DNA from 4 places in the Streptomyces sp. HSS9-12 genome. Region 4 is predicted to be linked to each of the others. Evidence: riboswitches for the same ligand, from Rfam matches in the RefSeq annotation. Region 4 holds a riboswitch; each other region holds the start of a gene.
What was found. Region 4 has a riboswitch for cobalamin ahead of ACY34J_RS02495 (ribonucleoside-diphosphate reductase subunit alpha). Riboswitches for the same ligand answer to the same signal wherever they lie in the genome.

Region 1 (4,719 bases), on a different contig from region 4:
GGCCGAGCCGGGCGAGCTCGCGGGACAGGTGCCGTACGTAGACGCCTTGGCCCCCGCAGAACGGGTTCCCCTTGTAGGTCAGCAGCGCAATGCGCAGCGGGGCGCCGCGCTCGGCCGCGGATGCCCCGGCAGGGAAGTGAGGCACGGCTGCCGGTATGGCCTCAGCGGTCACTCTCGGCCCCCTTCTCACAGCAGTTCAGCCGGAGCGTAATCGCTCGCGCTAATCTAGAACAAGTTTCAGACTTGATCGCTCAAGGAGCTACGAATCTACCCGCAGGTAGCCCGTCAGGGAGGGGCGGAGCAGGTGATTCGCGCCACGGCACGGCCCCTGCCATGCTGTGCGGACCCCCCGCAACTTCGACGCAGACCACGGATGTCACGGAATGGGACATATGACGACAGAGCGCCAGCCGTCCTCCCCTCCCCTGACGGAACGCCAGGAGGCGCGTCGTCGGCGCATCCTGCACGCCAGCGCTCAGCTGGCCAGCCGCGGTGGCTTCGACGCGGTCCAGATGCGCGAGGTCGCCGAGCTCTCCAACGTCGCCCTCGGCACGCTCTATCGCTACTTCCCCTCCAAGGTGCATCTGCTGGTCGCGACCATGCAGGACCAGCTGCAGCACATGCACGAGACGCTGCGCAAGCGCCCACCGACCGAGGAGCAGCCGTCCGCGCGGGTGGCGCAGACGCTGATGCGGGCGTTCCGCGCGATGCAGCGCGAGCCGCACCTGGCGGACGCCATGGTCCGGGCGCTGACCTTCGCCGACCGGTCGGTGAGCTCCGAGGTGGACACGGTGTCGCGGCTGACGACCGCGATCATTCTGGACGCGATGGGGCTGGACGGGGCGCCGACCCCCGAGCAGCTCTCGGCGGTCCGGGTCATCGAGCACACGTGGCACTCGGCGCTGATCACATGGCTCTCCGGGCGGGCCTCCATTGCCCAGGTGAAGATCGACATCGAAACGGTCTGCCGCCTGATCGACGTCACAACGCCGTCCTGACCGGGCGTTCCGCGCCCGGGTTTTGCCCCGCATGCCTCGTATCGCGGCGGATGAGACCCGCCGTGGGCACGGCGACCCGCCTCCGCCTCTCCCGGCGGGCAGCCACCCGTGCGCCCCTGCTCACCCACAGCCAACGGCCGGCCGCTACCCACTCGCCCACGACTGCGCCGGCAGAAACCCCGCCGCGGAAATCCGCCACGGGCACGGCGACCCGCCTCCGCGTCTCCCGGCGGGCCCATCACGCCTCCCCGGGGGCCTGCCTTCGCGGCGGCGCCCGGGCCCTGGCCGCACGCTGCCAGCGAGCGCCAGGCCAACACCTCCGCCCACTGCACCGCCCACGAAAGCACAGCGCGCGGCGGCCACCGCCGCCCACCGCATCCCTGCCCGCCCCATCGTTCACGCCCGCCCGCCATCAGGGCGCGTCAGCGTGCCCGGTTAAGCTGTCCGGCGACAACTGCATCCGTGTCCGATCGGGGGAAGCCGGTGCAAATCCGGCGCTGACCCGCAACCGTGAGCCCAGGGCGTACCCGCGTACGCATCGACCGGGGCGAGCCGGAGCACCCGACCGGAGACGACGAAGGCTCCCGCCGCCGGTACCACCGGCAGCGGCACCGTCGAGGAGTGCGGAAGGCGAGCCCGGTGCCATCGCGCGACGAACGCGTGAGGGAACGGCCGTGCCCTGCCCCCGTATCCCTCACCACCGCGACACATCGAGAGGCACCACCGCTATGAACGTACGCCGCAGCGCCGCGGCCCTCGCCGCGTCGGCCGTGCTCTGTGCGGTTGCCGCCCCGACCGCGATCGCCGACGCGTCGCCCTCCCCCTCCGCCGCCCCGAAGCTCCCCTCGGGCCTGTACGGCACGAAGGACCCCACGTACGACGGGGTGTGGCGGCAGTCGGTGGCCCTGCTCGCGCAGGACACGGTGGGTGTGACCCCGGCGAAGAAGGCCGTGGACTGGCTCGCCGGGCAGCAGTGCTCCTCGGGCGGCTTCGCCGCGTACCGGGCGGACCCCACGGAGGAGTGCGACGCGAAGACGCCGGTCGACAGCAACGCGACCGCGGTGGCCGTACAGGCACTGGCCGCGCTCGGCGGCCATGCGAGCGCCGTGTCGAAGTCGGTGGACTGGCTGAAGACCGTGCAGAACCAGGACGGCGGCTGGGGCTACAACCCGGGCAGCCCGAGCGACGCCAACTCGACGTCGGTCGTCATCGGCGCCCTCGTCGCGGCGGGCCGAAAGCCGGAGGACGTGAAGTCCCAGAAGGGCAAGTCGGCGTACGACGCGCTGGTCGGCTTCCAGCTCGGCTGCGATGAGAAGGCGGGCGAGCAGGGCGCGTTCGCCTACCAGCCCAAGGGCGGCAAGCTCACCGCCAACGCCGACGCGACGGCGGCCGCGGCCCTCGCCGGCCTCGGCAAGGGCCTGGCGGTGGAGCCGCTGGACAAGGGCACGGACGAGGCGGTCAAGCCGATCGACTGCGGTGCCTCCGATGCCAAGGACGCGCGCGAGCCGGACGACGCGGCGCAGGGCGGGGCCGCGTACCTCGCCAAGGCGCTGGAGAGGAGCGGCCGGCACCTGATGTCGGCAATGCCGGGCGCCAAGAACCAGCCCGACTACGGCAACACCGCCGACGCCGTCCTCGCGCTCGCCGCGGGCGGGCACCGCGAGGCGGCCGAGAAGCCGCTGCGGTGGCTGGAGAAGAACTCCGCACGGTGGTCGCAGGGCGACCCCGCCGCCCTCGCCCAGCTGGTCCTGGCCGTCCACGCGACCGGCGCCGACCCGCGCGACTTCGGTGGCACCGACCTGGTGCGGCAGCTGAACGCCACGGGCCCGAAGCCGGCCGCCGAGCACGCCGCCGGGCAGGCGGGCCCGGAGCGGAACGCCGCCGATGAGGGCAACGGTACGGCGGTGTGGTGGATCGTCGGCGTGGGCCTTGTCGCGGGCATCGGCATCGGCATCCTCATCAGCGGCCGCAGGAAGTAGCGATGACGGAGCGGGAGCGTTACACCGCTCGGCGGTCTACGGCGAAGGGGGGCGGGCAGCCGGCCGCCCTTCGTCACGGGGCCTCGCCGACGGTCGCCAACGCGGAGGGGCGACGGGCCGGCAGCCCCGGCGACCGCCGGGCCGGCCGGGGACTCCACGGCGCGGTCGCCGTCGCGGCCTGCGCCACCGGCCTCGCCATCGCCGCGGGCACCGTGCTGGGCGCGATACCGGCGCAAGCGGCCGGGCACCCGCACATGCCGAGGACCCTGGCCGCGGGGTCCGCCCAGGGGTACCGCTACTGGTCGTTCTGGGAGCGCCACGGCGGCAGTTGGGCATACGCCACCGAGGGGCCGGCGACCGCGCGGCCGGCCGACGGCGATATCCACGGTTTCCGCTTCTCCGTCAGCGAGGACTCCCAGGACGCCGCCCAGCCACGCGGCACCGCGGCCTTCGACACGATCTGCGGGGGCACCGACCCCAAGCGCGGCGCCAAGCGGATCGCGCTCGTCATCGACTTCGGCACCGCGGCGGACGCTCCCCCAGCCGCTGCCGGCCGCGGCGGCGAGACGCCGCCGAAGCCCCGTACGGAGTGCGCTCGCGTCGCCGAGGACGCGACGACCGCCGAAGCGCTCGCCGCCGTCGCCAAGCCGCTGCGCTACAACTCCGACGCGCTGCTGTGCGCGATTTCCGGCTACCCGAAGACGGGCTGCGCCGACGAGATATCCGGCGACGGCTCCGCGTCGGCTTCGAAGGCCGACGCGTCGGCGAAGCGGAAGCGGGCGGCTCAGGACGGCGGCCCGTCCGCGGGCCTCCTCGCGGGACTTGCGGTCGTCCTCGGCCTCGGCGCCGCCGCGCTGTGGCAGGCGCGCCGCCGCCGCGGATGACCACGGAGCCACGACCAGTGCCACCCCGCGACAACAGGCCCATCGCCCATCCGCGTCGCCGGCGGCTCTCGCTGCGCCCGCCCGCGGCATCCCGCGGCACCGCCCTGCACGCCGGCGCCTGGTGGCTGTGGGCCCTCGGCCTCGGCACCGCCGCCTCCCGTACCACCAATCCGCTGCTGCTCGCCCTGCTCGCCACCGTCGCGGGCTACGTCGTCGCGGCCCGCCGCACCGACGCCCCCTGGGCGCGCAGCTACAGCGCATTCCTCAGGCTCGGCCTGTTCGTCGTCGCCATCCGGATCGTCTTCTCCATCGTCCTCGGCTCCCCGATCCCCGGCAGCACAACACTGTTCACCCTCCCCGAGATCCCGCTCCCGGAGTGGGCCCGAGGCGTGCGCATCGGCGGCCGGGTCACCGCCGAAGGCCTGGTCTTCGCGCTCTACGACGGGCTGAAGCTGGCCACCCTGCTCGCCTGCGTCGGCGCCGGGAACGCCCTCGCCAACCCGGCCCGGCTGCTCAAGTCCCTGCCCGGCGCGCTGTACGAGGTCGGCGTCGCCGTCGTCGTCGCCATGACCTTCGCCCCCAACCTCGTCTCCGACGTGGCGCGGCTGCGTGCCGCCCGCCGCCTGCGCGGTCGCCCCGACAAGGGCGTCAGGGCAGTCCTGCAGATCGGACTGCCCGTCCTGGAGGGCGGGTTGGAGCGGTCCGTGGCTCTCGCCGCGGCGATGGACGCCCGGGGGTACGGCCGTACGGCGCAGGTCCCGCGCGCCGTACGGCTCACGACCACCGCTTGTACGCTCGGCGGCCTGCTCGGGGTCTGCGCCGGTACGTACGGGCTGTTGGCCCAGCAGGGCAACGGCT
Region 2 (4,719 bases), on a different contig from region 4:
TGCGTCCACGCGTACAGGAGATCACTGACGCCTTGCTCGACGCGGTCCTGCCGATCGGCCGCGCCGATCTCATCGCGGACTTCGCGCTGCCGCTTCCGGTCACCGTGATCAGTGAACTGCTGGGCGTGCCTGTGCAGGACCGGCACGACTTCCACCGGTGGACCGACGCCATGATCCCCCGGCAGGCCGAACCGCCCGACCCGGCCGTGATCGACAACGCCTGGCAGCAGATGCGGAGCTATCTGAAGGGGCTTCTGGAGGCCAAACGGGCCCGGCCCGGGGACGACCTGCTCAGCGCGCTGGTCACCGCCCGGGACGAGGAGCAGCGGCTGGACGACCACGAGCTGATCGCCATGGCGTTCCTGCTGCTGGTCGCTGGGTACATCACCACGGTCAACCTGATCGGCAGCGGCATCGCCGCGCTGCTCGCCCACCCCGAGCAGCTGGAGCTGCTCCGGGCGGACCCGGGGCTGCTGCCGGACGCGATCGAGGAGTTCCTCCGCTACGACGGGCCGGTGAACCCCGGCATCGCCCGGTTCGCCCGCGAGGACGTCGACATCGCCGGGGTGAACATCCCGCGCGGGGCGACCGTACTGATCGCCACCGCCATCGCGGACCGCGACCCGGCACGCTTCCCGGACCCCGACCGCCTGGACATCGCCCGGCGGGACAGCTCCCACCTGGCGTTCGGGCACGGCATCCATTACTGCCTGGGCGCGCCCCTGGCCCGGCTGGAGGGACAGATCGCCATCGGCACCGTCCTGCGCCGGCTTCCCGGTCTCGCCCTGGCCGTGCCGCCCGGCACGCTGCTCCGACGGCCCTCCGTACTGCGCGGCCCGGAGCACCTGCCCGTCACGTTCACCCCGCTCGCCCCGAGCTGAGCCGGCCCTGCGCGGTTCCAGAACTGACTCAGCGTCTTCGCGTCTCGTCGCTGCGCAGCTGGTCCATGAGGCGGCGGGAGGCGACCTTGATCAGCCACCCGCGAGGATTGTCCGGGAGGCCCTTCTCTGGCCATTGCCGGGCGGCCGCGAGCAGCGCCTCTTGTACGGAGTCCTCGGCGAGGCCGAAGTGCCCGTCGCGGCGTACCAGCGCGCCGAGGACCCGCGGCGCATGCAGACGCAGCAGTCCTCGACCTCGGTCGTACGTCTCACGGCAGCACCTCGCCATCGACGAGAACAGCAGCACCTTCGTGCCCTACCCGGCGCTGCCCTGACATCCGCCGCGCGCACAACGAAAGGAAGGGTCCGCCGGGTAGCTAGCTACCCGGCGGACCCTTCCGTATGGCTGCCTCAGTTGGCTGCGGGTGCTACCTCCACAGCCACCGGCTGGCTGCCGGCGGTTTCGCTACGAGGCTGAAGGACCCGCTCCGCGAGGTGGCCGAACAGCACCCCGAAGGAGGCCCACAGGGTGAGCTGGATGGCCAGGGCCGCGAGGCGGAACTGCCACAGCAGCGTCGCCGAGAAGTCGTGCGGCACCTCGTTGATCGTCGGCAGGAACGCGTAGGCCAGACCGACAGCGAGGACGAACCCCGCCCCGGCCACCACCGTGGCGTACCAGGTGCCCAGTCGCGGCGCGAGGCGCTTGCCCAGGATGACGGCCGCGACCGCCAGCAGCACGCTGAGGGCCATCATCAGGAAGTACAGCGTGGTGCGCTTGCCGATGGTGTCGGGGTCGCCGACCGACGGCGGGTTGGCCGGGTACTTCAGGAACGGCACCAGGTAGACCGCGACCAGGGCGGCGGCCGACAGCAGGGCGGCGGTCGCGCGCGGACTGAAGCGGCCGATCCGGCCCAGGGCGAAGCAGAACGCCAGGGCCGCGATGCCGCCCAGCGCCACGCCGTAGATGAGCACGCCGGTGGCCAGTCCAGCGGTGGACTGCATGGTGCGGCTCACCAGCTCCGCGCCGTGTTCGTGGGAGTGTCCCTCCTCGTACGCGATGGCGGCGTCCACGTGCGGTTCGCCGAGCAGATAGGCGACGACGAGGGCGAGCAGCCCGGCGGCGAGGCCGGCGAGCATGCCGCGCACCAGGAGAGATCTGACGGTGATGGAGTTCACGTTCGGGGCCCCTGTCAGTGGCAGGGGAAACCGAGCAGGTGGCGGCCGTCGTGCACCCACTCGTGCACGTTCTCGCCGGAGAGCAGCGCCGTCGCGCCCTGCTCGGCACCGACGAAGTACAGCAGGATCAGCATCAGGATGCCGAAGAAGGCCGCCCAGGGCAGGATCACCCGGATCGGCAGCGTGGCCGGAGCGGCGGGGGCAAGAGTCGGCGGGGCGACGGACTGCGCCATGGCAGGACCTCCCGGGGAACGCGCGTCCCATGTCGTTGGAGCTCGGAACGACGGCAGCGGGTCTGACTCACCCAGCGATCACCACCCCGGGGCGGGGTCGGCTCCTGCCGGGCTTACAGTGGCGCGACCGTGCCGGATTCCCACCGGCTTCCGTTTGCCGTCGTCAATATCGTCGCGACGGTATCGCGAATGGGCGATCCGGCCAAGGGGCGCGCGGGCCGCACAGGGGTGCACACCATTCCGCATGTGTGCCCCCAAGGCCCGGTACTCATCGGCTGGTTGGCCCAGGGAGGAGTGGCGTGTGACCACTCGGGTGATGTTGATCTCACCAGCGGTGAGTGCTGCTCTGCGGCAGGCGCGCTTCGACGACGGCTGCTCCCTGGACGCCGCGGGGCTGCGGCGCGCTCGGTTCGCCGCCGAAAGCGTGCCGGCTGCGGACCGCGTAGCCATCTCCCCCACCGCACGCTGCGGGGAGACCGCCACCGGTCTCGGCCTGGACGCGGTGCCGCGGCCCGAGTTGGCCGGGCTTGCGATGGGCCGGTGGAGCGGCATGACCCTGGAGGAGGTCACCGCCGCCGAGCCCGAGGCGGTGAAGGCCTGGCTTACGGACCCGGCGTGCGCACCGCACGGCGGGGAGTCGCTGTTCGAACTGTGCGACCGGGTGGGCGGCTGGCTGAAGAGGGAGGCCAGTGAGCCGGGGCGGGTGGTCGCCGTCGTCGAGGTCGATGTCGTACGGGCGGCGGTCGTACGGGCGCTGGATCTGCCCGTGCAGGCGTTCTGGCGGATCGACGTACCACCGCTGGCCGCCGTGGAGTTGAGCGGGCGCGCCGGGCGATGGAACCTGCGGGCCGGACGGCCGCTGGGCGACGGCGGGTAGGCTGGGGAACGCAGTCGGTTCGCCCCCGCCCTCCCCCGGCCTTCGGCATGGGGGACCCCAGCGGGAGCGTCCTAATCCCGATCCGCGGTGTGCGCCCATCGCCGGTAGCCGATACGAAGCGACGGCCACCGGCACATCGTTCCCCGATGCAATGGAAGCCGCTCATGCGTTTGGATCGCTCCGAGTTTGAACAGTCAACTCTAGGAACCCGGCAGTCACTCCCATCAATGGCGGAGGCGGTTGCTGAGTCCAAGCGGGCTGCCCGACGACAGTCCGTTGACCGGCGAGAAGTGGCTTCCGGTCCGTAACCCCCCGTGCTGACCGGTACGGCGGCCCTCGCCGCGAAGCTGTTCGAATTTGTCGAGAGGACAGGTGATGGGAGCCCACGAGGGTCCGCAGCAGTCGGAGGAGGCAGCCGCCCCCCGCGAGGTGGGACGGCGGCGATTCCTGGGATACGTGGTGGCAGCTTCGACACTGACGGTGGCAGCGCAGTTGGGGGAAACGGCTGTGGCACCCTCACATGCTGCGGCGGCTGTCCCGTCGCCTTCCCAGCCGTCCGAGCTGTACGACCTCAACGACATGCTCACGGATGCCGCGCGGCCCACGTCCAACCTGATCAGCATTCAGGTGCACACCGATGGCACCGCCTCGTTCGCGCTGCCGCGCGCCGAGGTGGGTCAGGGCATCACCACCTCCAGCGCGATGCTGATCGCGGAAGAGCTGGACCTGCCCCTGGACAAGATCCGCATCACGCTCGCCGATGCGCGTCCGGAGCTGCTGTTCAACCAGCTCACCGGCGGGTCGAACACCACCATCTCCACCTACACCCCGATCCGCGTCGCGGCGGCCACTGCCAGGCACCGGCTGCTGGAGGCCGCGGCCGCGGAGTTCGGCGAGCCGGTATCGGCGCTGACCAGCCGCGCAGGGATGATCACCTCAGAGAGCGGCAAGAGCGCGACCTACGGCTCGCTGGCGGAGAAGGCCGCGAGCCCGCAGACCGTGCAGGTGTCCGTCACTCTCAAACCGCAGTCGCACTTCTCGGTCATCGGCACAGCACAGAGCCGGATCGACGCGCTCGAAAGCGTCACGGGCCGTAAGCAGTTCGCCATGGACCTGGACATACCCGGCGCAAAGCCGACCATGGTGTGCCGGCCGCCTACGATCAACGGCACGGTGCGGTCGGTACAGAACCTGGCAGCGGTACGGGCGATGCCGGGCATCACCGATGTCGCGAGCGTCTCCACCGGCGTAGCGGTACGGGGAAAGACCTTCGGGCAGTGCATCGACGCGGTGCGGGCATTGCAGGTGACCTGGGGCCCCGGCACCGAGGACGGAGCGTCCGATGCCACCGTGCTGCGGGAACTGAAGGAAGCCGAGCTTCCGTTCGCGGTACCGAAGCTGGGACTGCTGACGAAGGCCGTGGAGGGCACCTTCACGTTTCAGTTCGCCAGCAACAGCGCATTGGAGCCGAACTGCGCGGTGGCCGACGTCAGGCCCGACCGGGCCGAGATCTGGGCCGCGCTGAAGTCGCCGATCGTGGCCCAGCAGGCGATCG
Region 3 (4,719 bases), on a different contig from region 4:
GGCTCAGGGGGGAGGGCAGGGGCGCATGCACCCCCGCCCAGGCGCCCGGGCGGGATCACCCCGCTTCCGTTCATCTTCCGTTCACCCAATGTCCGTACGGTCGCCGTGCTACTGACACCGAAACTGATTGCCTGGGTGGAATGGAACACATCACGCTTCTCATCGGGATCGTGATCATCACGGCCTTGGTGTTCGACTTCACGAACGGCTTCCACGACACTGCCAACGCCATGGCCACGACCATCTCCACCGGGGCTCTCAGGCCCAAGACGGCGGTGGCGATGTCGGCGGTCCTCAACCTCGTCGGCGCGTTCCTCTCAGTCGAGGTCGCCGCCACCATCTCCAAGGGCATCGTCGATGAATCCGGGATCCAGCCCGAAGTGATCTTCGCGGGCCTGGTCGGTGCGATCGTCTGGAACCTGCTGACCTGGCTCGCCGGTCTGCCCTCCAGCTCCTCGCACGCCCTGTTCGGCGGCCTGATCGGCGCCACCGTCGCCTCCGCCGGCCTCGGTGCCGTCCATGGCGACGAGGTCGTCATGAAGGTCCTGATCCCGGCCGTCGCCGCGCCGATCGTCGCGGGTCTGGCCACGATGCTGGCGACCCGGCTCACCTACCGCACCGCCCGTAACGCCGACGCGGCTGCCTCCGCCAAGGGCTACCGCGCGGGGCAGATCGCCTCGGGCGCGCTGGTCTCCCTCGCCCACGGCACCAACGACGCGCAGAAGACCATGGGCGTCATGACGCTGGCGCTGATCACCGGCGGCGCGCTGGCCCCGAACGCCGACCCGCCGATGTGGGTCATCGTCTCGGCCGGTGTCGCCATCGCGCTCGGTACGTACCTGGGCGGCTGGCGGATCATCCGCACCATGGGCAAGGGCCTGACCGACATCCAGCCGCCGCAGGGCTTCGCCGCCCAGACCGGCGCCGCGGTCACCATCCTGGCCTCCTCCCACCTGGGCTTCGCGCTGTCCACCACGCAGGTCTGTTCCGGCGCCGTGATGGGCGCGGGCCTGGGGCGCAAGGGTGCCGTCGTGCGCTGGTCGACCGCGACCCGGATGGTCGTCGCCTGGGGTCTGACCCTGCCGGCCGCGGGGCTGATCGGCGCCGCCGCGGCCCTGCTCGCCGAGCAGGGCAACTGGGGCGTCGCCGCCGTCGCCGTACTGGCGCTCGCTGCCAGCGCTGCGATCTGGGTGGCCTCCCGGCGCAAGCCGGTGGACCACACCAACGTCAACGACGTCGAGCCCGAGGGCGTCCTGACCGCGGCCATGAAGACCGTCGCTCCGCCGCCCGCCGGCGTCGCACGCGAGTCGGCGGACGAGGACGCGGCCGCCACCGACGCGAGCACCGGCGCCGACAAGGGCACCACCCCGGAATCCGCCACCGAGAAGGCCGCGGTCTGACCCGCCCGACCCGAAGGACAGCTTTTCCATGAACATCGACTGGGCTGCTCTCGGCCAGGTCTTCGGCGTCAGCCTCGTGGTGACGGTCGGGATCGTGGGCCTGTTCACCCTCGGTATCGCCGGCACCTCCCCCAGGCAGGAGGCTCAGCCGGACGGCACGGCGGCAGCCGTGGCGCCCACCGCACTGGCGCGCGCCGCTGCGTACGCCTGTTACGCGCTGTGCACGGCGGCCGTTGCGTACGGCATCTATCTGATCGTCGCCTAAGGCCGGCGGCACCCCCGCACGACCCCCGCGACACACACCTGCCGCCACCGGGCGGGAAGCGCTGCCAAGCGCTTCCCGCCCGTCGCATGTGGGGCTCAGCACACTCTGCCTTCCCAGGTCAAGAGCAAGTTGACGGGCGTTCGCGGGGCGTGGTGGACTGCCGGAGCCCAACGGCGGCAGGAGAGGAAGCCGGTGCGAATCCGGCGCGGTCCCGCCACTGTCACCGGGGAGCGCTCCCCCATCCCACAAGTCACGGCCCGCGGAGGCGGGTTGGAAGGCCGGGGGAAGCGCCGATCCGGGAGCCAGGAGACTCTCACCGCCGGTCACGTCGAGCCAGGGCGCGGACCCTGAGTGAGGACATATCGCCATGCCCGGCTGCCGTCGAAGAGCCCGCTGCGCCTCTGCGCCACACCAGCCATTCCTGTCAGGAACAACGGCGAACTGACCGATGGCTGCCGATCAGTCGGGCGATACGGGAATGCCCGAAGACGCCGTCTTTGTATGCGCTGCGGCTCTCGGCTTCGTGTGCGACCTTGTCGCGGGCGACCCCCGTCGCGGGCACCCGGTGGCCGCCTTCGGACGCGCCGCATCCGCCGTCGAGCGCCGGTTGTGGCGCGACCACCGCGGCTACGGCGCCCTGTACGCGACGCTGTGCGCCGGCGGTGCGGTGACCGCCGCGGCCGGGATGTCGCGCGCCGTACGCCACACCCCCGCTGCCGCCGTGTCGTTGACCGCCGCCACCACCTGGGCCGTACTGGGCGGCACCTCGCTGTGCCGCGAAGCGCGGGCCATCGGCGCGGCCCTGGCCGCCGGTGACATCGAGGCGGCGCGCGAGCGGCTGCCGCATCTGTGCGGCCGGGACCCGAAGGCGCTGGACGAGCAGCAGATCGCGCGCGCGGTGGTGGAGTCGGTGGCGGAGAACACCTCGGACGCGGTGGTGGGCGCGCTGGTGTGGGGAGCCGTCGCGGGCGTACCGGGGTTGGTCGGCTTCCGCGCGGTCAACACCCTGGACGCGATGGTCGGTCACAAGTCGCCGCGCCACCGCCGCTTCGGCTGGGCCTCGGCGCGGCTGGACGACGTGGCCGGCTTCCCCAGCTCGCGGCTGACCGCCGCCCTGGCGGTGCTGGCGGGGCCGGATCCGCGGGGTGCGTGGCGGGTGCTGCGCCGCGATGCGCGCAAGCATCCGAGTCCCAACGCCGGGCCGGTCGAGGCCGCGTTCGCGGGTGCTCTGGGCGTCCGGCTGGGCGGCAGGCTGTCGTACGGCGGCCGGATCGAGCACCGGCCCGTGCTGGGCGCGGAGAACCGGCCGGTGCAGGTACGGGACATCGAGCGCGCCGTACGACTGTCACGGCGGGTGGCCGTACTGGCGCTGGCGGCGTGCGTCGCCGGGCGGTTGCTGAGGACTCGGAGCAAGGGGGGCGCATGAGCGGCGGGTTGCTGGTCGCGGGGACCACGTCGGACGCGGGGAAGAGCGTCGTCACGGCGGGCATCTGCCGATGGCTCACCCGCAAGGGTGTTTCCGTCGCGCCGTTCAAGGCGCAGAACATGTCGCTCAATTCGTTCGTGACGCGCGAGGGCGCCGAGATCGGACGGGCGCAGGCGATGCAGGCGCAGGCGGCGCGCGTGGAGCCGAGTGCGCTGATGAACCCGGTGCTGCTCAAGCCCGGCAGCGACCGCAGCAGCCAGGTGGTGCTGCTGGGCAAGCCGGTCGGCGAGCTGAGCGCCCGCGGCTACCACTCGGGGCGTCAGGAGCAGCTGCTGGGCACCGTGCTGGAGTGCCTGGAGGAGCTTCGGGGCACGTATGACGCGGTGATCTGCGAGGGGGCCGGAAGTCCGGCCGAGATCAATCTGCGGCGTACGGACATCGTCAACATGGGACTGGCCCGGGCGGCCCGGCTGCCGGTGGTGGTGGTCGGCGACATCGACCGGGGCGGCGTCTTCGCCTCCTTCTTCGGCACGACCGCGCTGCTGAGCCGGGAGGACCAGCAGCTGGTGGCCGGCTATCTGGTCAACAAGTTCCGCGGGGACGTATCGCTGCTGGAGCCCGGTCTGGACATGCTGCACACCCTGACCGGGCGGCCGACGTACGGCGTGCTCCCCTTCCGGCACGGCCTGGGCATCGACGAGGAGGACGGCATGGGGGTACCTCCCAGCGGTAGCTGGGGGAGCGTCTCGCTGCGCGGCGCGGTAAGGGAGCCGGTGGTCGCTCCGCCGCACGGCGAGGACGTCCTGCGGGTGGCGGTCGCCGCCGTACCGCTGATGTCGAACTTCACGGATGTGGACGCCCTTGCCGCCGAACCCGGCGTGGTGGTGCGGTTCGTGGACCGGCCGGAGGAGCTCGCCGACGCGGACCTCGTGGTGCTGCCGGGCACGCGCGGCACCGTACGGGCGCTGTGGTGGCTGCGCGAGCGGGGGATCGCGGACGCGGTCGTCCGGCGGGCTGCGGAGGGCCGGCCGGTGCTGGGCATCTGCGGCGGCTTCCAGATGCTCGGCGAGCGCATCGAGGACGAGGTCGAGTCGCGCGCGGGGACGGTCGAGGGGCTCGGGCTGCTGCCCGTGCGGGTGCGGTTCGCGGCCGAGAAGACCCTGACCCGGCCGGTGGGGCAGGCCCTCGGTGAGCGCGTCGAGGGCTACGAGATCCACCACGGCGTGGCCGAGGTCACGGGCGGGGACGAGGCGTTCCTGGACGGCTGCCGGGTGGGGTCGGTGTGGGGCACCCACTGGCACGGCTCGCTGGAGAGCGATGGGTTCCGGCGGCGGTTTCTGCTGGAGGTCGCCGCTGCGTCCGGGCGCCGCTTCGTACCTGCGCCCGACACGTCGTTCGGCACGCTGCGCGAGGAGCAGCTCGATCTGCTCGGCGACTTGATCGAAGAGCACGCGGATACGGATGCGCTGCTGCGGCTGATCGAGACGGGGGTCCCATCCGGGCTGCCGTTCGTCCCGCCGGGGGCGCCGTGAACAACGACGTACGGAACGTACGCACGAAGGGGGCACCGTGAGCACTGTGCTGTTGCTTTCCACCGCCGACACCGACCTGTTGGCGGCCCGCGCTTC
Region 4 (4,719 bases):
ATCACGTATCCGCTGGTCTTCACGTTCCTGCCGCGGCTGTGGTCGGTCGCGCACCGGCACGGCTACGTGACCTCCTCGGACTTCGTACGCGGCCGCTTCGGCTCCAAGGGCCTGTCGCTGGCGCTCGCGGTCACCGGGATCCTCGCGACCATGCCGTACATCGCGCTCCAGCTCGTCGGCATTCAGGCGGTGCTGGACGTGATGGGCATCGGCGGCGGCACGAGCACCCACTGGTTCGTCAAGGACCTGCCGCTGCTGATCGCCTTCGGTGTGCTCGCCGCCTACACGTACTCCTCCGGGCTGCGCGCCCCCGCGCTCATCGCCTTCGTCAAGGACACCCTGATCTACCTCGTCATCGCGGTGGCGATCATCTACATACCGATCAAGCTGGGCGGCTTTGACCACATCTTCTCCGCGGCGAGCGACGCTTTCGCGGTGAAGAACCCGCAGACGGGGCTGCCCCGCGGCTCGCTCGTCACGGCACCGCAGGCGCAGTGGGCGTACGCCACGCTGGCCCTCGGCTCCGCGATGGCGCTCTTCCTGTACCCGCACTCGGTGACCGCGGTGCTCTCCAGCGGGAGCCGCAACGTCATCCGGCGCAACACGACGATCCTGCCGCTGTACTCGCTGATGCTGGGCATGCTGGCGCTGCTCGGCTTCATGGCGATCGCCGCCGGGATCAAGGTGGAGAACGGGCAGCTGGCGATCCCGCAGCTGTTCGAGAACATGTTCCCGGACTGGTTCGCGGGTGTGGCGTTCGCGGCCGTCGGCATCGGCGCACTGGTCCCAGCGGCCATCATGTCGATCGCCGCCGCGAACCTGTTCACCAGGAACATCTACAAGGACTTCATCAAGCGGGACGCGACGCCGGCGCAGGAGGCCAAGGTCTCCAAGATCGCCTCGCTGCTGGTGAAGGTCGGTGCACTGGCCTTCGTCCTGACCATGGACAAGACGGTGGCGATCAACTTCCAGCTGCTCGGCGGGATCTGGATCCTGCAGACCGTTCCGGCGCTGGTGGGCGGCCTGTTCACGCGGTGGTTCCACCGCTGGGCGCTGATCGCGGGCTGGGCGGCCGGCATGCTCTACGGCACCTGGAAGGCGTACGAGACGCCGGGTCCCAATCAGCCGCACTTCGGCAACACCAACCTGATTCCGCTCATCGGCGAGAAGGGCTACATCGGGCTGACCGCCTTCGTGCTGAACGTCGCGGTCGTGGTGGTGCTCACGGTGGTCCTGAAGGCCGTCAAGGCGCCGGAGGGTGTGGACGAGACCTCCGCGGACGACTACACGGCGGATGCGGGCGAGCCTGGCGTGCGGACCAAGCTGCCGCCGGCCACAGTCGGAGCGCCCGGCCCGGGTCCCGACGACGCCGCTGACACCGCGGAAGCCCCCGCCAAGAACTGACACCGCGGATCCGTACGGTCAGGCAGCCGTACGGTACGCACCGGCCACGGGCCGTCGCCCCCGCACGGGGCGGCGGCCCGTTGTCATACCCCTGGTGCACACTCGGCTTCGTGACTCCGCTCCCCCCCACCTGAAACCAGAAGATGGTGACGGCCCATCGGCTGTACGGCGGCTGGGTTTCTACGGGCTCCGGAGCGGGACTGGGAGCCGATACCGGGCGTCGTGCTGCAGGTGCTCAGCTGCGAGCTGTGATGGGCGAGCCCGATGTGGCCACCCCAAGCCCCGCCACAATATGTGGGGGCCGCGCGCGGACTACAGCACAAGATGTATGCTCATGCTCGCTGCCGCAGCAGGGGAATCCGGTGCGACTCCGGAACTGTCCCGCAACGGTGTAGACACGCGCACGTCGCGCGTGCCAGTCCGAATACCTGTCGGCGGCCTGCCCGGATCGACCGACCGGGCCGAAATCGTCCGGGCCTCGCGGGTTGGGTCGGCGGACGCTGCGCGGTGTCACTTCGCCCTGCCCGGGGGACGTACGCCCGTATGCGCCCGTCGCGCATCACCCCTCGCGGCCCCCAGCCGAGCGAGGGAGAGCACACCGGTGACCATCGCGCCCGTAGATCCGTCCTCATCGACCACAGCCGAGGACGGCCCCGAAGGCCCCGGAACCGCGCTGCTGCGCACCCTGACCGACCTCACCGCCGACCTTCCCGCGACCGACCCCGGCCGGGTCGCCGCCGCGGCGCTGCGCGGCCGTCACGCGGGTTCGGACGAGGCCGAGTTGCGGGGGCTGGCGACCGAGGCCGCGGCCGGTCTGATCTCCGAGGACCCGCAGTACTCGCGGCTCGCGGCGCGTCTGCTCTCCCGCGCCATCGCCGACGAGGCCGCGAGCCAGGGTGCGGTCTCCTTCTCCGCCTCCGTCGGGACCGGCCACCGCGAGGGTCTGATCGCCGACAGCACCGCGGAGTTCGTACGGACACACGCCGCGCGCCTGGACACGCTTGTCGAGACGGCGCTGGCCGACGGCGCCGACGACCGCTTCGGCTACTTCGGGCTGCGCACCTTGCACAGCCGCTATCTGCTGCGCCACCCCACGACGCGTCAGGTCATCGAGACGCCGCAGCACTTCATGCTGCGCGTCGCCTGCGGCCTCGCCGCTGGCAACGCGGGCCGGGCGGTCGACGAGGTGGCCGCGCTCTACCGGCTGATGAGCCGCCTGGACTATCTGCCCAGCTCCCCCACCCTCTTCAACTCCGGTACCCGGCACCCGCAGATGTCCTCCTGCTATCTGCTGGACTCGCCGCTGGACGAGCTGGACTCCATCTACGACCGGTACCACCAGGTCGCGCGGCTGTCGAAGCACGCGGGCGGCATCGGCCTGCCGTACAGCCGGGTGCGGTCCCGCGGTGCTCTGATCCGCGGCACCAATGGGCACTCCAACGGCATCGTGCCGTTCCTGCGCACCTTGGACGCCTCGGTCGCGGCCGTGAACCAGGGCGGCCGGCGCAAGGGCGCGGCCTGCGTCTATCTGGAGACCTGGCACGCGGACCTCGAGGAGTTCCTGGAGCTGCGTGACAACACCGGCGAGGACGCGCGCCGCACCCACAATCTCAACCTGGCGCACTGGATCCCGGACGAGTTCATGCGCCGCGTCGAGGCGGACGGGGTGTGGTCGCTGTTCTCGCCCTCCGACGTGCCGGAGCTGGTCGACCTGTGGGGCGAGGAGTTCGACCTGGCCTACCGCACGGCGGAGGCGGAGGGCCGCTACGTCAAGCAGGTTCCGGCCCGGCAGATCTACGCCCGGATGATGCGCACCCTCGCGCAGACCGGCAACGGCTGGATGACCTTCAAGGACGCTGCCAACCGCACCGCCAACCAGACGGCCGAGCCGGGCAAGGTCATCCACTCCTCCAACCTCTGCACCGAGATTCTGGAGGTCACCAGCGACGGCGAGACGGCCGTGTGCAACCTGGGGTCCGTCAACCTCGCTGCCCATCTGGGTGCGGACGGGACGGTTGACTGGGAGCGGCTGGACGCCAGCGTGCACACCGCCGTCACCTTCCTCGACCGGGTCGTGGACATCAACTACTACCCGACCCGCCAGGCGGCGGCGTCCAACGAGCGCTGGCGCCCGGTGGGCCTCGGCGTGATGGGCCTGCAGGACGTCTTCTTCCGCCTCAAGCTGCCCTTCGACTCCCCCGGGGCGGCACGGCTGTCCACCCAGATCGCCGAGCGCATCATGCTCGCGGCGTACGAGGCGTCCTGCGACCTCGCCGACCGGCACGGCCCGCACCCGGCCTGGTCCTCCACGCGCGCCGCACGCGGGGTGCTGCACCCGGATCACTACGGCGTCCAGCCGCACTGGCCGGAGCGCTGGGAGGCGCTGCGCGCCCGTATGGCCCGGACCGGCATGCGCAACTCCCTGCTGCTGGCGATCGCGCCCACGGCCACGATCGCCTCGATCGCGGGCGTGTACGAGTGCATCGAGCCGCAGGTCTCGAACCTCTTCAAGCGCGAGACCTTGTCGGGCGAATTCCTTCAGGTCAACTCGTACTTGGTGGAGGAGCTGAAGCAGCTGGGTGTGTGGGACGCCCGGACCCGCGAGGCGCTGCGCGAATCGGGCGGCTCGGTGCAGGACTTCGCCTGGCTGCCTCAGGACGTGCGCACGTTGTACCGCACGGCGTGGGAGATCCCGCAGCGGGCCCTGATCGACATGGCCGCGGCCCGTACGCCGTTCCTCGACCAGAGCCAATCGCTGAATCTCTTCATGGCCTCGCCGACCATCGGCAAGCTCAGCTCGATGTACCTGTACGCATGGAAGCAGGGCCTGAAGACGACGTACTACCTGCGTTCGCGCCCGGCCACCCGGATCGCCCGCGCGGCCGGCAACTCGACGGCCGCCGACCTCCGCGCCCTGCCTTCGGCGGGGGGACCCCCAGTACAGCAGACGACCGAGTCCGCCGACGCCGTCGCCTGCTCTCTTGAAAACCCCGAGTCCTGCGAGGCCTGCCAGTAATGACCACCCCGGCCCACCCTCCCCTTGCCTCCGGCGTGGGGGACCCCACCGACCACCACCCCGCAACGACGACGCTGCGCGTCGGCACCTCTGATTCTCCGAAGAACCTCCTCGATCCGGGCTTCGAGCTGACGCTCCGTCCGATGCGCTACCCGGAGTTCTACGAGCGCTACCGGGACGCGATCAAGAACACCTGGACCGTGGAGGAGGTCGACCTCCACTCGGACGTGGCCGACCTCGCCAAGCTCTCCCCGGGCGAGCACCACCTGATCGGCCGTCTGGTCGCCTTCTTCGCGACT

Region 1: another riboswitch for cobalamin. It lies ahead of ACY34J_RS22325 (prenyltransferase/squalene oxidase repeat-containing protein); the one in region 4 lies ahead of ACY34J_RS02495 (ribonucleoside-diphosphate reductase subunit alpha).
Region 2: another riboswitch for cobalamin. It lies ahead of ACY34J_RS11760 (CbtB domain-containing protein); the one in region 4 lies ahead of ACY34J_RS02495 (ribonucleoside-diphosphate reductase subunit alpha).
Region 3: another riboswitch for cobalamin. It lies ahead of ACY34J_RS13775 (cobalamin biosynthesis protein); the one in region 4 lies ahead of ACY34J_RS02495 (ribonucleoside-diphosphate reductase subunit alpha).

The regions. Positions count from the first base shown of each region.
Region 1 covers NZ_JBUEGC010000046.1:11,313-16,031, reverse strand. Annotated here, with positions in the region: gene ACY34J_RS22335 (glycosyltransferase family 4 protein) at 1-172, opposite strand, end outside; gene ACY34J_RS22330 (TetR family transcriptional regulator) at 393-998, shown strand; cobalamin riboswitch at 1,427-1,582, shown strand; gene ACY34J_RS22325 (prenyltransferase/squalene oxidase repeat-containing protein) at 1,727-2,977, shown strand; gene ACY34J_RS22320 (SCO2322 family protein) at 3,232-3,861, shown strand; gene ACY34J_RS22315 (energy-coupling factor transporter transmembrane component T family protein) at 3,858-4,719, shown strand, end outside.
Region 2 covers NZ_JBUEGC010000017.1:68,287-73,005, reverse strand. Annotated here, with positions in the region: gene ACY34J_RS11775 (cytochrome P450 family protein) at 1-881, shown strand, start outside; partial or broken gene ACY34J_RS11770 (sigma factor) at 913-1,167, opposite strand; gene ACY34J_RS11765 (CbtA family protein) at 1,290-2,054, opposite strand; gene ACY34J_RS11760 (CbtB domain-containing protein) at 2,069-2,287, opposite strand; cobalamin riboswitch at 2,323-2,476, opposite strand; gene ACY34J_RS11755 (histidine phosphatase family protein) at 2,589-3,164, shown strand; gene ACY34J_RS11750 (molybdopterin cofactor-binding domain-containing protein) at 3,540-4,719, shown strand, end outside.
Region 3 covers NZ_JBUEGC010000021.1:52,749-57,467, forward strand. Annotated here, with positions in the region: gene ACY34J_RS13765 (anion permease) at 141-1,400, shown strand; gene ACY34J_RS13770 (hypothetical protein) at 1,429-1,665, shown strand; cobalamin riboswitch at 1,849-1,977, shown strand; gene ACY34J_RS13775 (cobalamin biosynthesis protein) at 2,144-3,091, shown strand; gene ACY34J_RS13780 (cobyric acid synthase) at 3,088-4,623, shown strand; gene cobN (cobaltochelatase subunit CobN) at 4,661-4,719, shown strand, end outside.
Region 4 covers NZ_JBUEGC010000003.1:95,039-99,757, forward strand. Annotated here, with positions in the region: gene mctP (monocarboxylate uptake permease MctP) at 1-1,404, shown strand, start outside; cobalamin riboswitch at 1,723-1,854, shown strand; gene ACY34J_RS02495 (ribonucleoside-diphosphate reductase subunit alpha) at 2,006-4,420, shown strand; gene ACY34J_RS02500 (ribonucleotide-diphosphate reductase subunit beta) at 4,564-4,719, shown strand, end outside.